DNA from 4 places in the uncultured Devosia sp. genome. Region 2 is predicted to be linked to each of the others. Evidence: predicted binding sites of a transcription regulator. Region 2 holds the regulator's gene; each other region holds the start of a gene.

Region 1 (3,941 bases), on a different contig from region 2:
GAACTTCAGGTGAAACACCCGGTCGCCGAAGGTGAAGGCGGAACTGTCGCCGCCGAGATCGACGGAGCGGGCGACGAGATCGCCGTCGATGGTCAGGGGACCGCCCCCTTTGCGCTGGCCCTGCTGGGCGCGGGCACGCTGCCAGCCGGGGGTTTCGTAGACGCTTTCGAAGGGGTCGGCCTTGTTGAAGCGCGCGGACGTGCCGCCGCCATAACCGTAGCCGCCATAGGAGGAGCCGGTGTCCTTGACCTCGACGGCATCGGCGGGGAGTTCGTCGAGAAAGCGCGACGGAATGGCGGACTGCCAGAGGCCGTGGATGCGGCGGTTCTGCGCCACCGACAGGCGCACGCGCTTGCGGCCGCGGGTGATGCCGACATAGGCCAGGCGCCGTTCCTCCTCGAGGCCGGCGCGACCCGACTCGTCCATGGTGCGCTGGGAGGGGAACAGGCCTTCTTCCCAACCTGGGAGAAAGACGGTGTTGAATTCGAGGCCCTTGGCGGAATGCAAAGTCATGATGGAGACCGAATCGTCGGCTTCGCCGGTGTCGCGGTCCATGACGAGGGAAATGTGTTCGAGGAAACCGGCCAGGGTTTCGAACTCCTCCATGGAGCGAACCAATTCCTTGAGGTTTTCGAGGCGCCCGGGGCTGTCGGGGGATTTGTCGTTTTGCCACATGGCGGTGTAGCCGCTCTCGTCGAGGATTTGTTCGGCGAGCTCGAAATGGGGGATGGAGCGGGAGCGTTCGGCCCAATTGTCGAACTGGCCGACCAGTTCGCGCAGGGTGGTGCGCTGCTTGGGCTTGAGCTCTTCGGTTTCGAGCAGCATGCGGGTGGCGCTCATCAGCGGGACGCGCTGATGGCGGGCGGTGTCGAACAGGACCTTGAGCGTGGTATCGCCGAGGCCGCGCTTGGGCGTGTTGATGATGCGCTCGAAGGCGAGGTCATCGGCGGGCTGGGCGGTGAGGCGCAGATAGGCCAGGGCGTCGCGGATTTCCTTGCGTTCATAGAAGCGCGGGCCGCCGATGACGCGATAGTTGAGCCCCAGGGTGATGAAGCGCTCTTCGAAGGAGCGCATCTGGTGGGAGGCGCGCACCAGGATGGCCATGGAATTGAGACTGTCGCCGGCGCGCTGGAATTGCTCGATTTCCTCGCCGACGGTGCGGGCTTCCTCCTCACTGTCCCAGACCGAGGTGACCGAGACCAGTTCACCCTGTTCGGCGACATCGGTCTGCAGGGTCTTGCCGAGGCGGCCTTCGTTGAAGGCGATCAGGGTGGAGGCAGCCTTGAGGATGTTGGCGGTGGAGCGATAATTGCGCTCGAGCTTGATGACCTTGGCGCCGGGAAAGTCTTTTTCGAAGCGCAGGATGTTGTCGACCTCGGCGCCGCGCCAGCCATAGATGGATTGGTCGTCGTCGCCGACGACGCAGATATTGGCCTTGCTGGCCTCCTTGCCCTGGGCGAGCAGGCGCAGCCAGAGATATTGGGCGACGTTGCTGTCCTGGTATTCGTCGACCAGCATGTATTTGAAGCGGGCGTGATATTCGGCCAGAACGCCGGGGTTTTCGCGGAACAGGCGGATGCATTCGAGCAGCAGATCGCCGAAATCGGCGGCGTTGAGGGATTTGAGCCGCGCCTGATAATCGGCATACAGTTTGGCGCCCAAGCCGTTGGCGTAGATGCCGCTTTCGGCAGCCGAAATATCCTTGGGCAGCATGCCCCGGTTTTTCCAGTTGTCCATCATGCCGGCGAACTGGCGGGCGGGCCAGCGCTTCTCGTCGATGTTCTCGACTTCGAGCAATTGCTTGATCAGGCGGATCTGATCGTCGGTATCGAGGATGGTGAAATCGGATTTGAGATCGACCAGCTCGGCATGGCGGCGCAGCAGGCGCGCGCCGATGGAGTGGAAGGTGCCGAGCCAGGGCATGCCCTCGACCGAGGCGCCCACCAGCTTGGCGATGCGCTCCTTCATCTCGCGGGCGGCCTTGTTGGTGAAGGTGACCGACAGGATCTCCGATCCGCGCGCCTTGCGGCTGGTCAGGATGTGGGCGATGCGGGTGGTCAGCACGCGCGTCTTGCCCGTGCCGGCGCCGGCCAGGACCAGCAGGGGACCTTCAGTGGTCTCGACTGCCTGGCGCTGCTCGGCGTTGAGGCCGGTGAAATAATCGGCAGGAGGACGGCCGAACTGGCTGGTAATCGAGCCAGCGGCGGGGCGCTCCAATCTGTTGGCATCGGCGGTCATGCGGCTTGGCTAATCTCTTTTTGTTCTCGTTCGGCAATATAGGCAGCGCGGGCGGCGATGTATATGGCGGGGTGTAAATGCAGCGGCGTTTGCGCTTAAAGCGCGGCGCCTGACGCAAGCGTGATAGAGGTGGTGGCGCACAGAGCAAATCTGTCGGCAGTACAAGGCAATCGCGCACTTGCGCGCAAGGCCGACTTGCCTAAACTCGCCACAGCCACTTCAGACCGGAACGCCCGTGCTCAACCGCATTTACATCATTATCGGCGTGCTGGCGATTCTCGTGCTGGCGGGGGCGTTCCTCGTGCCGCGGTTCGTCGAATGGGGCGATTATCGCGAGCGCATGGAGGCGCTGGCCTCCGAAGTGGCGGGCAGCCCGGTGGTGATTCGCGGGGATATCGATTTTTCGCTGCTGCCGCAGCCGCGGTTGCGCTTTTCCGATGTGCTGGTGGGACCGCCATCGGACCCGGCAGCCACGATCGGCTCGGTGGAGGCGGAGTTTTCGCTGCTGCAGTTCTTGCGCGACGACTATGAAGTGACCAACCTGGTACTGCGCCAGCCGGTGATCGATGCAGCGATCGATGACAGCGGGCTGTTCGGCAGCGGGGTGGCGTTCGGCTCCAATGGCGAAGGGCAGGTGGCGCTGCGACAGGCCAGCATCGTGGATGGCACGATGCGGCTGGCCGATGTGCGGGCGGGCGAGAATTTCGTGGCCAGCGATGTCGATGGGGAATTGACGCTGGCGGGGTTTGCCGGGCCGTACCAGTTTCAGGGCAGCGCGACGCTGGCGAGCCAGCGCTATGGCATCAGGCTTAATTCCTCGGCGGTCGATGGCGACGGGCTGAGCCGGATGACGGCCAGCGCGACGGGCATCGATGGTGGAATGTCGATCACCGTCGAAGGGCAGTTGAGCACGGGTATCGCGCCCAAGTTCGATGGATCGCTGAGCCTGCGGCAAAAGCCGCCGGCGGCCGAGGCGGCGCAGGATATTCGCGGCGACCTGCTGTTGCAGGCGCAGGTGACGGCGTCGACCGACCGGGTGGTGTTTTCATCCTATGTGCTGCAGCCGGATGAAAACCGGGCGGGCACGCGGCTGACCGGCGCGGCCAGCATCCAGATGGGCGCCCGGCGCAGCTTCGATGCGGTGATTTCGGGTGGGGTGTTCAGCCTGCCGCCGCGCGATGCGCAGGAGGATGCCACGACGCTGCCCTATGAGGCGGTGCGCATGCTGAGCGAATTGCCGGCGCCGCTGGTGCCGCCGCTGCCAGGACGGATCGGGGTCGATCTGGCGGAGATCGATCTGCGCGGGGTGGCGTTGCGCAATGTGCGCATGGATGCGGCGACGGACGGACGCTCGTGGCAGATCGAGCAGTTCCAGGCGCAATTGCCGGGTGAGGCGCAGGTGCGGGCCAGCGGGGTATTGCAGGGGCAGAACGGGCGGCCGGGATTTGGCGGGCAAATCTCGATCAGCACGCAACGGCTGGACGCGCTGGCGCGGCTGTGGCGCAAGCCGGACGAGAATTCGCCGCTGTTCAACCTGCCGGGCGAGCTGGATGCCAAGGTGATGCTGGCGGGGGATGCGCTGGGGCTGAGCCAGGGCGTGCTGACGCTGGACGGCATTGCCCATGCGGTGGAACTGCGGATTGGGTTCGGGGCGGAAAAGCGGCTCGACGTGGTGGGGCATTTCGATGATCTGGATGCCGCCG
Region 2 (3,941 bases):
GGGCGGCAAGTCCGGCGATTTCGTGCGTGCACCATGAGCCTGTTGCCGGTCGAGCATGCGATCACCAAGATTTTGCAGCGCGTGCCACCGATGCAGACCGAGCGCGTCGCCCTGCCCCAGGCAGCCGGCCGCGTTCTGGCCGAAGCGATGGTGGCCAGCCATGACCAGCCGCCGTTCAACGCCAGCGCGATGGACGGTTACGCTGTGCGGGCGCGGGACGCGGCGCCGGGCGCCAGCCTGCGCATAATCGGCATGTCGCAGGCCGGGGCGGGTTTTGCCGGGGTGATGGGCGCTGGGGAATGCGTGCGCATCTTTACCGGCGCGCCGGTTCCCCAGGGGGCGGATGCGGTGATCATGCAGGAACTGGCGAGCGTCAACGGGCAGCATGTCCGGTTTGCCGAACAGCCGCAGCCGGGACGCAGCATAAGGCCAATGGGCAGTGATTTTGCCGTTGGGCAGACGCTGGTTGAGCCCGGCACGCGGCTCAATGGCCTGCACCTGGCGGTGGCGGCGGCGGCAAACGTGCCGACGCTTATGGTGGGCCGACAGCCGGTCATTGCGCTCTTGGCGACCGGGGACGAACTCGTGCCGCCGGGCAGCAGGCTTGGCGCGGACCAGATCGTGGCGTCCAACAGCTATGGGCTTGGGCCCCTGCTCGCGCCTTATGGCAGGATCGTCGATCATGGGATTGCCGGGGACGATCGCGCCGGGCTGACGGCGCGGCTGCGCGACATGTTCGCGGATGAACCCGATATCGTGGTCACGACCGGGGGAGCCAGCGTCGGGGATCATGATATCGTCCAGGACGTGCTGGTGGCGCTCGGCGTGACGCTGGATTTCTGGCGCATCAATATGCGGCCGGGCAAGCCGCTGATGTTCGGCACGCGCGGCAAGACGCTGGTGTTCGGCTTGCCGGGCAATCCGGTTTCGGCGCTAGTGACCGCAGTGGTGTTCATCAAGCCGGCATTGCGGCTGTGGCTGGGCGCAGGCGCGGCGCCGGGGCGGTATTGGCGCCTGCCGCTGGCGGCGCCTACGCCGCCGAACAGCGTCCGGCGCCATTTCATGCGCGCCCAACTGGTGCACGAGGAGACCGGGACGGCCCTGCGGCCCATAGCGGAAGTGGATAGCGGGCATACATCGTCGCTGGCGCAGGCCGACATGCTGATCGTGCAGCCCGAGCACGACCCCGGCCAAGCGACGGGGACGATGGTGGACGCAATCAGTATCGGGCAGTTCTAGGCAAGTCCGGCAAGGACACAGGCAGTCGATTTGCTTGCCCGACTAAATTTAACTGGTCGCGCCTGTGGGATATTGCAGAACATAACTGGAACACGTATGCTCGTTCAGTCTTTGTTCCGATTCCCGACCGAGGGGCCCAATGCTCACGCGCAAACAACACGAACTGCTGATGTTCATTCATGAACGGATGAAGGAAAGCGGTATCCCGCCCTCGTTCGACGAAATGAAAGACGCGCTTGACCTGGCGTCCAAGTCGGGCATCCACCGGCTAATCACGGCGCTGGAGGAGCGCGGCTTCATCCGGCGCTTGCCCAATCGAGCCCGGGCGCTGGAAGTGGTCAAGCTGCCCGACTCGATGAACCCGTCGCTGGGTGGGCGCAAGTCGCGGTTCGAGCCAAGCGTGATCGAGGGCAACCTGGGACGCGTGGCGGCACCGCCGATGCGCGGCACGGTGGAGGATTATGCCCGGCCGGTGTCGATTCCGGTAATGGGGCGGATTGCGGCCGGCACGCCGATCGAGGCCATCCAGAGCCATTCGCACACCATCTCGGTGCCGCCCGAAATGCTGGGCGCGGGCGAGCATTTCGCGCTGGAGGTGCGCGGCGACTCGATGATCGAGGCGGGAATTTTCGATGGAGACACCGTGCTGATCCGCAAGCAGGATTCGGCAGGGACCGGCGAGATCATCGTGGCGCTGGTCGATGATGAGGAGGCGACGCTGAAGCGCCTGCGCCGCAAGGGCAATACCATTGCGCTCGAGGCGGCCAATCCGGCTTACGAGACGCGAATTTTCGGGCCCGATAGGGTCAAGGTGCAGGGACGGCTTGTCGGGCTGCTGAGGAAATATTGATGCGTTTTGCCCTGATTCTGGTTGGACTTCTTATGCTGCCACAGGCGCCGGCATTTGCCCAGGAAGCAAGCGCCAGTGAGACACGATGCTGGGTGGGAAACATCACGTTTTCGGCAGGCATGGCGATCAGCGCCGGTGACGGGACCGCGGTATGCAAAGCCGGAAGCGGATGGACGAAGGCCGAGGCCGCGACGCCCGTGGCCGGGTGCCTGCTCGAGGGTAAGTTGTCCTCGGCGGGCGCTATCGTGGGTATTCGCAACAATGACAGCTTGCTGCTGCAATGCGATGCCGGCGGGCGCTGGGTGACGATCGATACTGCCGCGCAGAGCTAGCGGTGCGGCGGAGGCATCCAAATGGCCGATAGTGCCGAAGAGGTCATGGCGCTCTATCGCGCGCGTATTAACGGCCATGACTTCGACCGGCTGGCAGCCCTGATCGCCGACAATGCGGTGTTCTGGTTTGGCGATGGCTCGCATGTTGGGTTGGCCTCGATCCGGGCGGCGTTCGAAGCGACGTGGAAACGGTTCGAGAACGAAACCTACTGGCTGGAAGATCTACAATGGCTGGCCGTTGGTAGCGCGGCCGCCTCATGTATCTATGGGTATTGCTGGCGAGCCACGATCGGCGGGGTGGAGCGATCGGGCCAGGGCCGAGGGACCTCGGTGGTTCGCGACGGCAGGACCGGCTGGCAGATCGTGCATGAGCATTTGAGCGCTTTGCCTTGATCGCGTTGGCAGATGCAATCGCAGCCTTTGAGGTATCGAGCGTCGGTGTTGATCGGGCTTTTGAACCGAGGTGGGGGTCGTCTGCGTTCACCGAAATACGCCACTGCCACCTAGGCGAAAAAAGGCCCGCCAATTTGGCGGGCCCGTTGTTTTTCGGTTGGCGTTCTGACTAGTGATTGTCGCGCGGGATGCCGTTGGTCTGGGCGATGCGCTGGTATTTTTCGGCGGGCTTGAGGATGGCGCCGTCGCCGAGCTGGCCGACGATGCCGCGCTGGATTTCCTGCCAGGGGGTCTGGTGCTTGGGGAATTTATAGCCGCCCATGGATTCCAGATCGGCGCGGCGCTTCGCGATTTCGGCGTCGGAAATCAGGATATTGGCCTGACCCACATTGAGATCGATGCGGACGCGATCGCCGGTGCGCAGGATTGCGAGGTTACCGCCTGCTGCTGCCTCGGGGGAAGCATTGAGGATGGAAGGCGAGCCGGACGTACCCGACTGGCGGCCATCGCCGATGCAGGCGAGAGCGGTGATGCCCTGCTTGATGAGGTATGCGGGCGGGCGCATGTTGACGACTTCGGCCGCACCCGGATAGCCGATCGGGCCGGCGCCACGCATGAACAGTAAGGTGTGCTCGTCGATTTCGAGAGCCGGATCATCGATGCGGTGGTGGTAGTCCTCGGGACCGTCAAACACCACGGCCTTGCCCTCGAAGGCACCGGGGCTGGCCGGATTGGCGAGATAGCGATCACGGAATTCGGTCGAGATCACGCTGGTCTTCATGATGGCGTTGTCGAACAAATTGCCGCGCAGGACCAGGAAACCGGCTTCGGTCTTGAGCGGGTTGTCGAAGCGGCGGATGACCTTTTCGTCCTGGATCGGGGTGTTGCGGCAATTTTCGCCGATGGTCTTGCCATTGGCTGTGGGCGCGTTCTCGCGGATGAGGCCCTGGCTCATCAATTCGTTGACGACGGCCGGAACGCCGCCGGCGTGGTAGTAATCCTCGCCCAGATATTCGCCGGCGGGCTGCAGATTGACCAGCAGCGGCACCTTGTGGCCATAGGTCTGGAAATCCTGTAGTTCGAGTTCGACGCCGATATGCTTGGCAATGGCCTGGATGTGGATGGGC
Region 3 (3,941 bases), on a different contig from region 2:
CCATTGCCGATCGCCTGCCGGGGATCATCGAGCAATACGGGTTCGATTTCGTCGTGGTCAATGGCGAAAATGCCAGCCATGGGCGCGGCCTGACCGGTCCGCATTTCCAAGCCATCAAGGATGCCGGCGCCGATATCGTGACCTTGGGCGACCATGCGTTCGACCAGCGCGATACGCTCAGCTTCATCGAGCGCGAGCCCACGTTGATCCGGCCGATCAACATGCCGGCGGGCACGCCGGGGCGTGGCGCGATGTTCGTCGAGGGCCGCAATGGCCACCGGGTATTGGTGATCAACGCCCTGGGACGGGTGTTCATGCCCCCGATCGACGATCCGTTCCGGGCCATCGAGGCGGCGGTCGCGGCATGCCCGCTGGGCGAACAGGCCGATGCCATCATCGTGGATTTTCACACCGAGGCGACGTCGGAAATCCAGGGCATGGGGCATTTCCTGGACGGACGAGTAAGCCTGGTCGTGGGCACCCACACCCATATTCCCACCGCCGATCAACGGATCCTGCGCGGCGGCACGGCGCTGATGGCCGATGCCGGCATGTGCGGGGACTATGATTCGGTGATCGGGGTGGAACCGGAGGAGCCGATCAACCGGTTTCTCACCGGTATCATGGGCGGCCGGTTTTCGCCGGCCGAAGGGGCGGCGACGCTGTCGGGCGTGGCGGTCGAAACCGATCCGCGCAGCGGGCTGGCGCTCAAGGTCGTGCCGGTGCGCGTCGGCGGCGTGCTGGCCCAGGCACTGCCGGAGTTCTAGCGCCGGCGTGGGGTAGTCCCACCTTCACAATCGGGTTTTGTGCCCCTATAAGCGGGCAAAATTTCAAAATGCATCCCGGGGGACCGAATGGCCGGCCATTCACATGCCAAGAACATCATGCACCGCAAGGGCAAGAGCGACGCCGTGCGCTCCAAGGTCTTTTCCAAGCTGGCGCGCGAAATCACCGTTGCCGCCAAGCTGGGCATGCCCGATCCGGCCTTCAATTCGCGTCTGCGCCTGGCCGTCAACAATGCGCGTGCCCTGTCGATGCCGCGCGACAATATCGAGCGCGCCATCAAGAAGGCGATCGGCAATGACGGCGAAAATTACGAGGAAATCCGCTACGAAGGCTATGGCCCCGGTGGCGTGGCCATTATCGTCGAGACCCTGACTGACAACCGCAACCGCACTGCGTCCAACGTGCGCTCGACCTTCTCCAAGAATGGCGGCGCCATGGGCGAAACCAATTCGGTCGGCTTCATGTTCGACAAGATCGGGGAGATCGAATATGCGGGCAAGGCCGGCTCGGCCGACAAGATCATGGAAGCGGCGATCGAGGCGGGCGCCGACGATGTGGAAAGCGACGAGGACGGCCATTGGATCTATACCTCGTTCGAAGCCATGATCGAGGTATCGGCGGCGCTCGAAAAAGTGCTTGGGGAGGCCGAGTCGATCAAGGCGATCTGGAAGCCGCAGACCAATACGCCGATCGATGCGGAAAAGGGCGCGACGCTGATGAAGCTGATCGGCCTGCTCGAGGAAGACGATGACGTGCAGAACGTCTATTCCAACTTCGAGATGAGCGACGAGGACATGGCCAAGCTCGACGGCTAGGTTCCGTCAGCCGGCCTGGCTCAGGGCGACCGGTGGATCGTCGGTGGCCTGGATGATGGCGACGCGGTTGCGGCCAGCCTGCTTGGCATTGTAGAGCCGCTGGTCGGCAATGCGGAACAGTTCGGCGAAACTGGCGGTCCCCTCGAACACGGCACCGCCAATGCTCACCGAGAGCTGGCGTGGACGACCGTCAGGCGAGAATGCCGCCAGATTGACCGAACGGCGGATGCGCTCGGCAATGGTTTGGGCGCCGTGCTGGTCGACATTGGGCAGATAGACGCCGAATTCCTCGCCGCCCATGCGGCCGACCAGTTCGCCAGGTCTCAGCACGGCGCGGATCGAGCGCGCGATGATGGTCAGCGCCTCGTCGCCCGCATCATGGCCGAACAGATCGTTGATGGCCTTGAAGTTGTCGGCGTCGATCATCAGCAGGGCGCCGTAAGGCGGGGGGTCGGTGCGGGCAAGCCGTGTCGTGACCTTGCCGGTGAAGGCGCCGCGATTGAGGCAGGCCGTCAGGCTATCGGTGCGCGCCACGAGGCCCAGACGCAGATTGCTGATCGCCAGGCCCCGGACCCGCATGCTCATGTAAAAGAACAGCGGCATGCCCAAAAGGACCGGCAGCACGGTGGCGCTGACGATGGAGCGATGTACGGCGCTGGGGCCCAGGCCATCAAAGAACACGGCGTTGAACGCCACTGATACCGCAACGCAGCCCAGGGTTCCGAGCAGGGTCCAGCGCACGACGCTCGACCAGCTCTGCAAGGCACGGACCAGTCTGGAAGCGGCCATGGACACTCTTTCTGCTCAACGCAATCAATGCGTGCGGATATGGGTGGCCAATCAAATCGGCCGATCGATGTGTCGGCGGGCTGGCCTGATCGTTTCGCTGGCGTTTGGCCGTCAGGAGATCAGCCGCCAGTTGCGATGCAGCGGTTGCATCTGGCTGGAATAACGCAACGAGGCGTGTGTGCTGGCAGCGGGGGGCCCGCGAAGCGTGCAGGCAGGCAATCGGCTGGCGCTCTGGATCATCGCGGTTCTTTCGTGCATTCCCGAGCGTGACACTAGGCAGGGGTGTTGAAGATGGTATTGGCGAGATTGCCGCGATTTTATTGATCCCCGGTTTTCCACCGCCGGTGTTTCTGCTTTGTTCACTTTGGGCTTGGTAGGGTGACGCGGGGTAGCTAAAGGTGGGTCATGAACAAGGCTGTGCGAATCATCGGCATCGATCCAGGCCTGCGCCGTTGCGGCTGGGGCATCATCGCCTCCGAGGGCAGCCGGCTGGCTTTTGTCGCCTGCGGCACGATAACGCCGCCGGTCGATGGGTCTTTGGCGGATCGGCTGGCAGTGCTGTATTCGGCGTTGACGCAGGTGCTGGAGCGACACGCGCCCGACGAGGCGGCAGTCGAGGAAACCTTCGTCAATGCCGGTGCGCGGTCGGCGCTGCTGCTGGGGCAGGCGCGCGGCGTGGCGCTGATGACGCCGGCGGCGCATGGCTTGCCGGTGGCCGAATATGCCGCCAATCTGGTCAAGAAATCGGTGGTGGGCACCGGCCATGCCGAAAAGGGGCAGGTTGGATTGATGGTCAAGCTGCTGCTGCCCGCGGCCGATGTCAAAGGCGCCGATGAAGCCGATGCGCTGGCTATCGCCATCTGCCATGCCCATCATCGTGTCGCGGCGCAACGGCTCAAGGCCTCGGCATGATCGGCAAGCTCAAGGGCGTCGTCGACAGCTTTGCCGAGGACAGCGCGCTGATCGATGTCGGCGGCGTGTGCTACGAGGTGTTCTGCTCCTCGCGCACGCTGCAGGCGCTGCCGCGCGTGGGCGAGGCCAGCGTGGTGTTCATCGAAACCGTGGTGCGCGAAGACATGATCCGGCTTTATGGGTTTTCCAGCCAGGCCGAAAAGGCCTGGTTCACGCTGCTGATGACCGTGCAAGGTGTCGGCGCGCGCGTGGCTCTGGCAATCCTTTCGGCGCTGTCGCCTTCCGAGCTGTCGAGCGCCATCGCCTTGCAGGACAAGGCGATGATGGGGCGGGCCAATGGTGTGGGCCCCAAATTGGCAGTGCGGCTGGTGACCGAACTCAAGGGCAAGGTGCCGACGACGGGGGCAATCGACGCGGGCGTGCTGGGGCTGCAATCGGCGCTGGGCGAGGGCTTGGCGTCGAGCAATATCACCGATGCCGTCTCCGCCCTGACCAATCTGGGCTATTCCAGCGCCCAGGCCTCGGCGGCCTTGGCGCGGATCGTCGCGCGCGAAGGGGATGGGACACCGACCGAAAAGCTGATCCGGCTGGGACTGCGAGAGCTGAGCAGTTGACGCCTTGAAAAGCCCGCGATTCCTT
Region 4 (3,941 bases), on a different contig from region 2:
GGAAGTGCATCTCGATCTTGAGGACGCCATCGCCCTCGCACTTCTCGCACCGCCCGCCCTTGACGTTGAAGGAAAACCGCCCCGGCCCATAGCCGCGCTGCTTGGCTTCCGGCAGACCGGCAAACCACTCGCGCAGCGGCGTGAACGCGCCGGTATAGGTGGCCGGATTGGAACGCGGCGTGCGCCCGATCGGGCTCTGGTCGATATCGATGACCTTGTCCAGGAATTCCAGCCCGGTCAGCGATTGATGCGGCGCCGGCATAACGCGGGCGCCGTTCAGCCGTCGCGCGATGGCCGTATACATGGTGTCGATCATCAGTGTCGACTTGCCGCCGCCCGAAACGCCGGTAATGGCGACGAACATGCCCAGTGGCACATCGACCGAAACATTCTTGAGATTATTGCCGGTCGCGCCCTTGAGGCTGAGTGCCTTGCCTTTTTTGGCTTCGCGTCGTTCGGCAGGTATCGGAATGCCCATGCGGCCGCTGAGATATTGCCCGGTCAGGCTCTCGGGATGCCGAAGGATATCGTCAGGCGTGCCTTCGGCAACGATATGCCCGCCATGAACGCCCGCGCCCGGGCCGATATCGACCACATAGTCGGCAGTCATGATCGCGTCTTCGTCATGCTCGACCACGATCACCGTGTTGCCGATATCGCGCAACCGCCGCAGCGTATCGAGCAGGCGGGAATTGTCGCGCTGATGAAGGCCAATCGAAGGCTCGTCCAGCACGTAGAGCACGCCGGTCAGGCCGGAGCCGATTTGGCTGGCGAGGCGAATGCGCTGCGATTCGCCGCCCGACAGCGAGCCGGAATTGCGCGCCAGCGTCAGATAATCCAGCCCCACATCGTTTAGGAAATTCAGCCGCTCGCGGATTTCCTTGAAGATACGCTCGCCAATCTGGCGTTGCGTGTCATTGAGCTTGCCGTTCAGCGTCTCGAACCATTCCGAAGTGGCCCGGATCGACTTTTCGGTGACCTGGCCGATATGCATGCCATCGATCTTGACCGCCAGGGTCTCCGGCTTCAGCCGATAACCGCCACAGGCCACGCAGGGCGCCTGCGACATGTATTTTTCGATCTCTTCGCGCATGCCGGCGCTTTCGGTCTCTTTATAGCGCCGATCCAGATTGCCGATTACGCCTTCGAACGGCTTGGTGGTCTTGTATTGGCGCAGGCCATCGTCATAAACAAAATTGATCTGCGTCTTGCCGGTGCCGTAGAGCACCGCATGCTGCACCTCGAACGGCAATTCGGTCCAGGCTGTGCCGGTCGACGCGCCGAAATGCTTGACCACGGCATTGAGCGTTTGCAGGTAATAGGGCGCCGAGGTCTTGGCCCATGGCAGGATGGCGCCGTCACGCAGCGACAGCGTGGGATCGGGTACGATCTGGTTGGGATCGATCTTCTGCTCGGTACCCAGCCCGTCGCAGACGGGGCAGGCGCCGAATGGATTGTTGAACGAGAACAGGCGCGGCTCGATTTCGGCAATGGTGAAGCCGGAAACCGGACACGCGAATTTTTCTGAAAACGTGATCTGCCGCGCCGCGCCGTCCGCGCCTTTTTCGTCGGCAAATTCCACCAGGGCAATGCCATCGGCCAGCTTCAGCGCCGTCTCGAAACTTTCGGCGAGCCGGCCGGCAATATCAGCGCCAACCACGACGCGGTCGATCACCACTTCCAGATCGTGCTTGAGCTTCTTGTCGAGGGCAGGGGCCTCCTCGATCTCGTAATATTCCCCATCGATCTTGACGCGCTGGAAGCCCTTGCGCATCAGGTCGGCCAGCTCCTTCTTGTATTCGCCTTTGCGGCCGCGCACCATCGGCGCCAGCAGGAACAGGCGCGTACCCTCGGGCAGTTCCAGCACCTTGTCGATCATCTGCGATACGGTCTGCGACTCGATCGGCAGGCCGGTGGCCGGCGAATAGGGAATGCCGACGCGCGCGAACATCAGGCGCAGGTAATCGTAGATTTCGGTAACGGTACCCACGGTCGAGCGCGGATTGCGGGAAGTGGTCTTCTGCTCGATCGAAATCGCCGGCGACAGACCCTCGATATGCTCGACGTCGGGCTTCTGCATCATTTCGAGAAACTGCCGCGCATAGGCCGACAGCGACTCGACATAACGGCGCTGGCCTTCGGCATAGATGGTGTCGAACGCCAGCGAGGACTTGCCGGAACCCGACAGTCCCGTCATCACGATCAGGCTGTCGCGCGGCAGGCGGACATCGATGCCCTTCAGATTATGCTCGCGCGCGCCCCGGACGATGATTTCGCGATTCTGGCTGGGCTTTGGCGTCATCTTGATGTCCATGGCTCGGGCACGCGCCATCGGGCGCGTGGGCAAATATAGAGTGGTCTGGCGTACGGGGTAAGCCGCAGAAGTAGGAACAATGGCCCTGTGTTGCAAGTTCCGCACCGCCAACGGCGCGGCTTAGGAGAACGAATAAAACCGCCACTTAGAACATAAAAAGAACGAAAGCGGATTCGGTCAAGCGGAATTGCTTCATTATGGGACTTCACGCCGTATTCATGGCGTGACCGTACAATCGAGTTTGGAACATTAAGCGAACATTGCTGGTTCGACTTGTGGCTTTTTCGTGTCGATAATGTAGAAGACGGCTTTGATCCAGTTGCGGGTTTGTCGCCTCAACGCTAGCCTTGTTCGAGCTAGCAAGTGCTGCTGACAGGAGATGTCAGGAGCGATCGACCGGACCGTTCCACCGCTTTATGGCTTGCATCGACCGTATTGACTTTCACTTCATACAAGAACATAACAAGAACGGAAGCAACAGCCTGTTCAAAACGCCAATTTGCCGCGGCAGCGCCTGCGGCGAAGCGGTAGGATAGGTCATCGGATCGGGGCGAGACCCCAGGTTGCGATAGTCGAAATATCGGCCTTGGCTTCGCGCGCGGGTCGGCAGTGTAAGGAAGTCATCATGGCGGGCAGCGTCAACAAGGTTATCCTCGTCGGCAATCTGGGGGCCGATCCAGAAGTGCGCAACCTGCCCAACGGCGGTAAGGTGGTGAACCTGTCGATTGCCACCTCGGAAAACTGGAAAGACAAGAACACCGGCGAGCGGCGCGAAAAGACCGAATGGCATCGCGTGGTGATCTTCTCGGAAGGTTTGACCCGCGTGGCCGAGAGCTACCTGAAAAAAGGCAGCAAGGTGTATATCGAGGGCCAGTTGCAAACGCGCAAATGGCAGGACCAGAGCGGCGCCGATAAATACTCCACCGAAATCGTGCTGCAAGGCTTCAATTCGAACATGACCCTGCTCGACGGCCGCGGCGACGGCGACAATGCGGGCGGTGGTGGAGAAACCGGCTTCCGCGGCACCCGCCAATCGGACAATGGCGGGGGCGGCGCCCGCCGGCCATCCTCGAACGCTCCAGCCTTCGAGTCCGGCGGCATGGACGACGATATTCCGTTCTGAGACTAACCTAGTGTGCCGGGTCTGTTGCTTGCTTGAAGGTAGCAACCAGACCTGGCAGGGCGCTGGCCAATCGGTCTGCTGCCGCCAGAGCTGGCGCCGAGCGCTGGAGATTGAACTGACCGTAAGAATGCATGACGCGGTGGCGAAAGCTGCGCGTTTCGTGCAAGTCCGCCGCTGCGGCCGGTGTCAGCAGTGCAGGCCGCGCGTGTTGGCCCTCGACAACTCGAGCCAATCGATCGATGAGCCGGGCGTGCCAATCATCACCGGTTGGCCGCTCCTCATCAAAAATTCGCAATATCCTGAGAAGGCCAGCCTCCGTCGCGGTGTGGGCCGACTGCATCGCATGCATCAGGGCCATTTCAGCGCGATAGCGATCAAGTCCGACACCGTCGAAACCGCCCGTGCCGCTAAGGGCTATAGCGTTTTCAAAGTGCCGGACGGCTGTTGCGATATCGACATCGACATCGAGCCAACGAGCATCGCTCATGGCAGCATGATCCCATC

What was found. Region 2 encodes LexA, which represses DNA repair genes until DNA is damaged. Its sites were predicted from a motif close to TGTTCNNNNTGTGTTCNG; they were not measured.
Region 1: a site for LexA is predicted at 2,249-2,266, ahead of ACFE8X_RS12935 (ATP-dependent helicase). Genes of this name have one in related genera too.
Region 3: a site for LexA is predicted at 2,736-2,753, ahead of ruvC (crossover junction endodeoxyribonuclease RuvC). Genes of this name have one in related genera too.
Region 4: a site for LexA is predicted at 2,461-2,478, ahead of uvrA (excinuclease ABC subunit UvrA). Genes of this name have one in related genera too.

Annotation. Positions count from the first base shown of each region.
Region 1 covers NZ_CAXTKA010000011.1:1,482-5,422, forward strand. Annotated here, with positions in the region: gene ACFE8X_RS12935 (ATP-dependent helicase) at 1-2,238, opposite strand, end outside; gene ACFE8X_RS12940 (AsmA family protein) at 2,474-3,941, shown strand, end outside.
Region 2 covers NZ_CAXTKA010000005.1:100,366-104,306, forward strand. Annotated here, with positions in the region: gene moaC (cyclic pyranopterin monophosphate synthase MoaC) at 1-37, shown strand, start outside; gene glp (gephyrin-like molybdotransferase Glp) at 34-1,239, shown strand; gene lexA (transcriptional repressor LexA) at 1,379-2,089, shown strand; gene ACFE8X_RS08075 (hypothetical protein) at 2,089-2,421, shown strand; gene ACFE8X_RS08080 (YybH family protein) at 2,443-2,814, shown strand; gene ACFE8X_RS08085 (IlvD/Edd family dehydratase) at 2,984-3,941, opposite strand, start outside.
Region 3 covers NZ_CAXTKA010000013.1:99,767-103,707, forward strand. Annotated here, with positions in the region: gene ACFE8X_RS14715 (TIGR00282 family metallophosphoesterase) at 1-767, shown strand, start outside; gene ACFE8X_RS14720 (YebC/PmpR family DNA-binding transcriptional regulator) at 855-1,601, shown strand; gene ACFE8X_RS14725 (GGDEF domain-containing protein) at 1,608-2,390, opposite strand; gene ACFE8X_RS14730 (hypothetical protein) at 2,389-2,553, shown strand; gene ruvC (crossover junction endodeoxyribonuclease RuvC) at 2,796-3,302, shown strand; gene ruvA (Holliday junction branch migration protein RuvA) at 3,299-3,916, shown strand.
Region 4 covers NZ_CAXTKA010000012.1:55,195-59,135, forward strand. Annotated here, with positions in the region: gene uvrA (excinuclease ABC subunit UvrA) at 1-2,314, opposite strand, end outside; gene ssb (single-stranded DNA-binding protein) at 2,940-3,437, shown strand; gene ACFE8X_RS13880 (hypothetical protein) at 3,445-3,924, opposite strand; gene ACFE8X_RS13885 (nucleotidyltransferase family protein) at 3,921-3,941, opposite strand, start outside.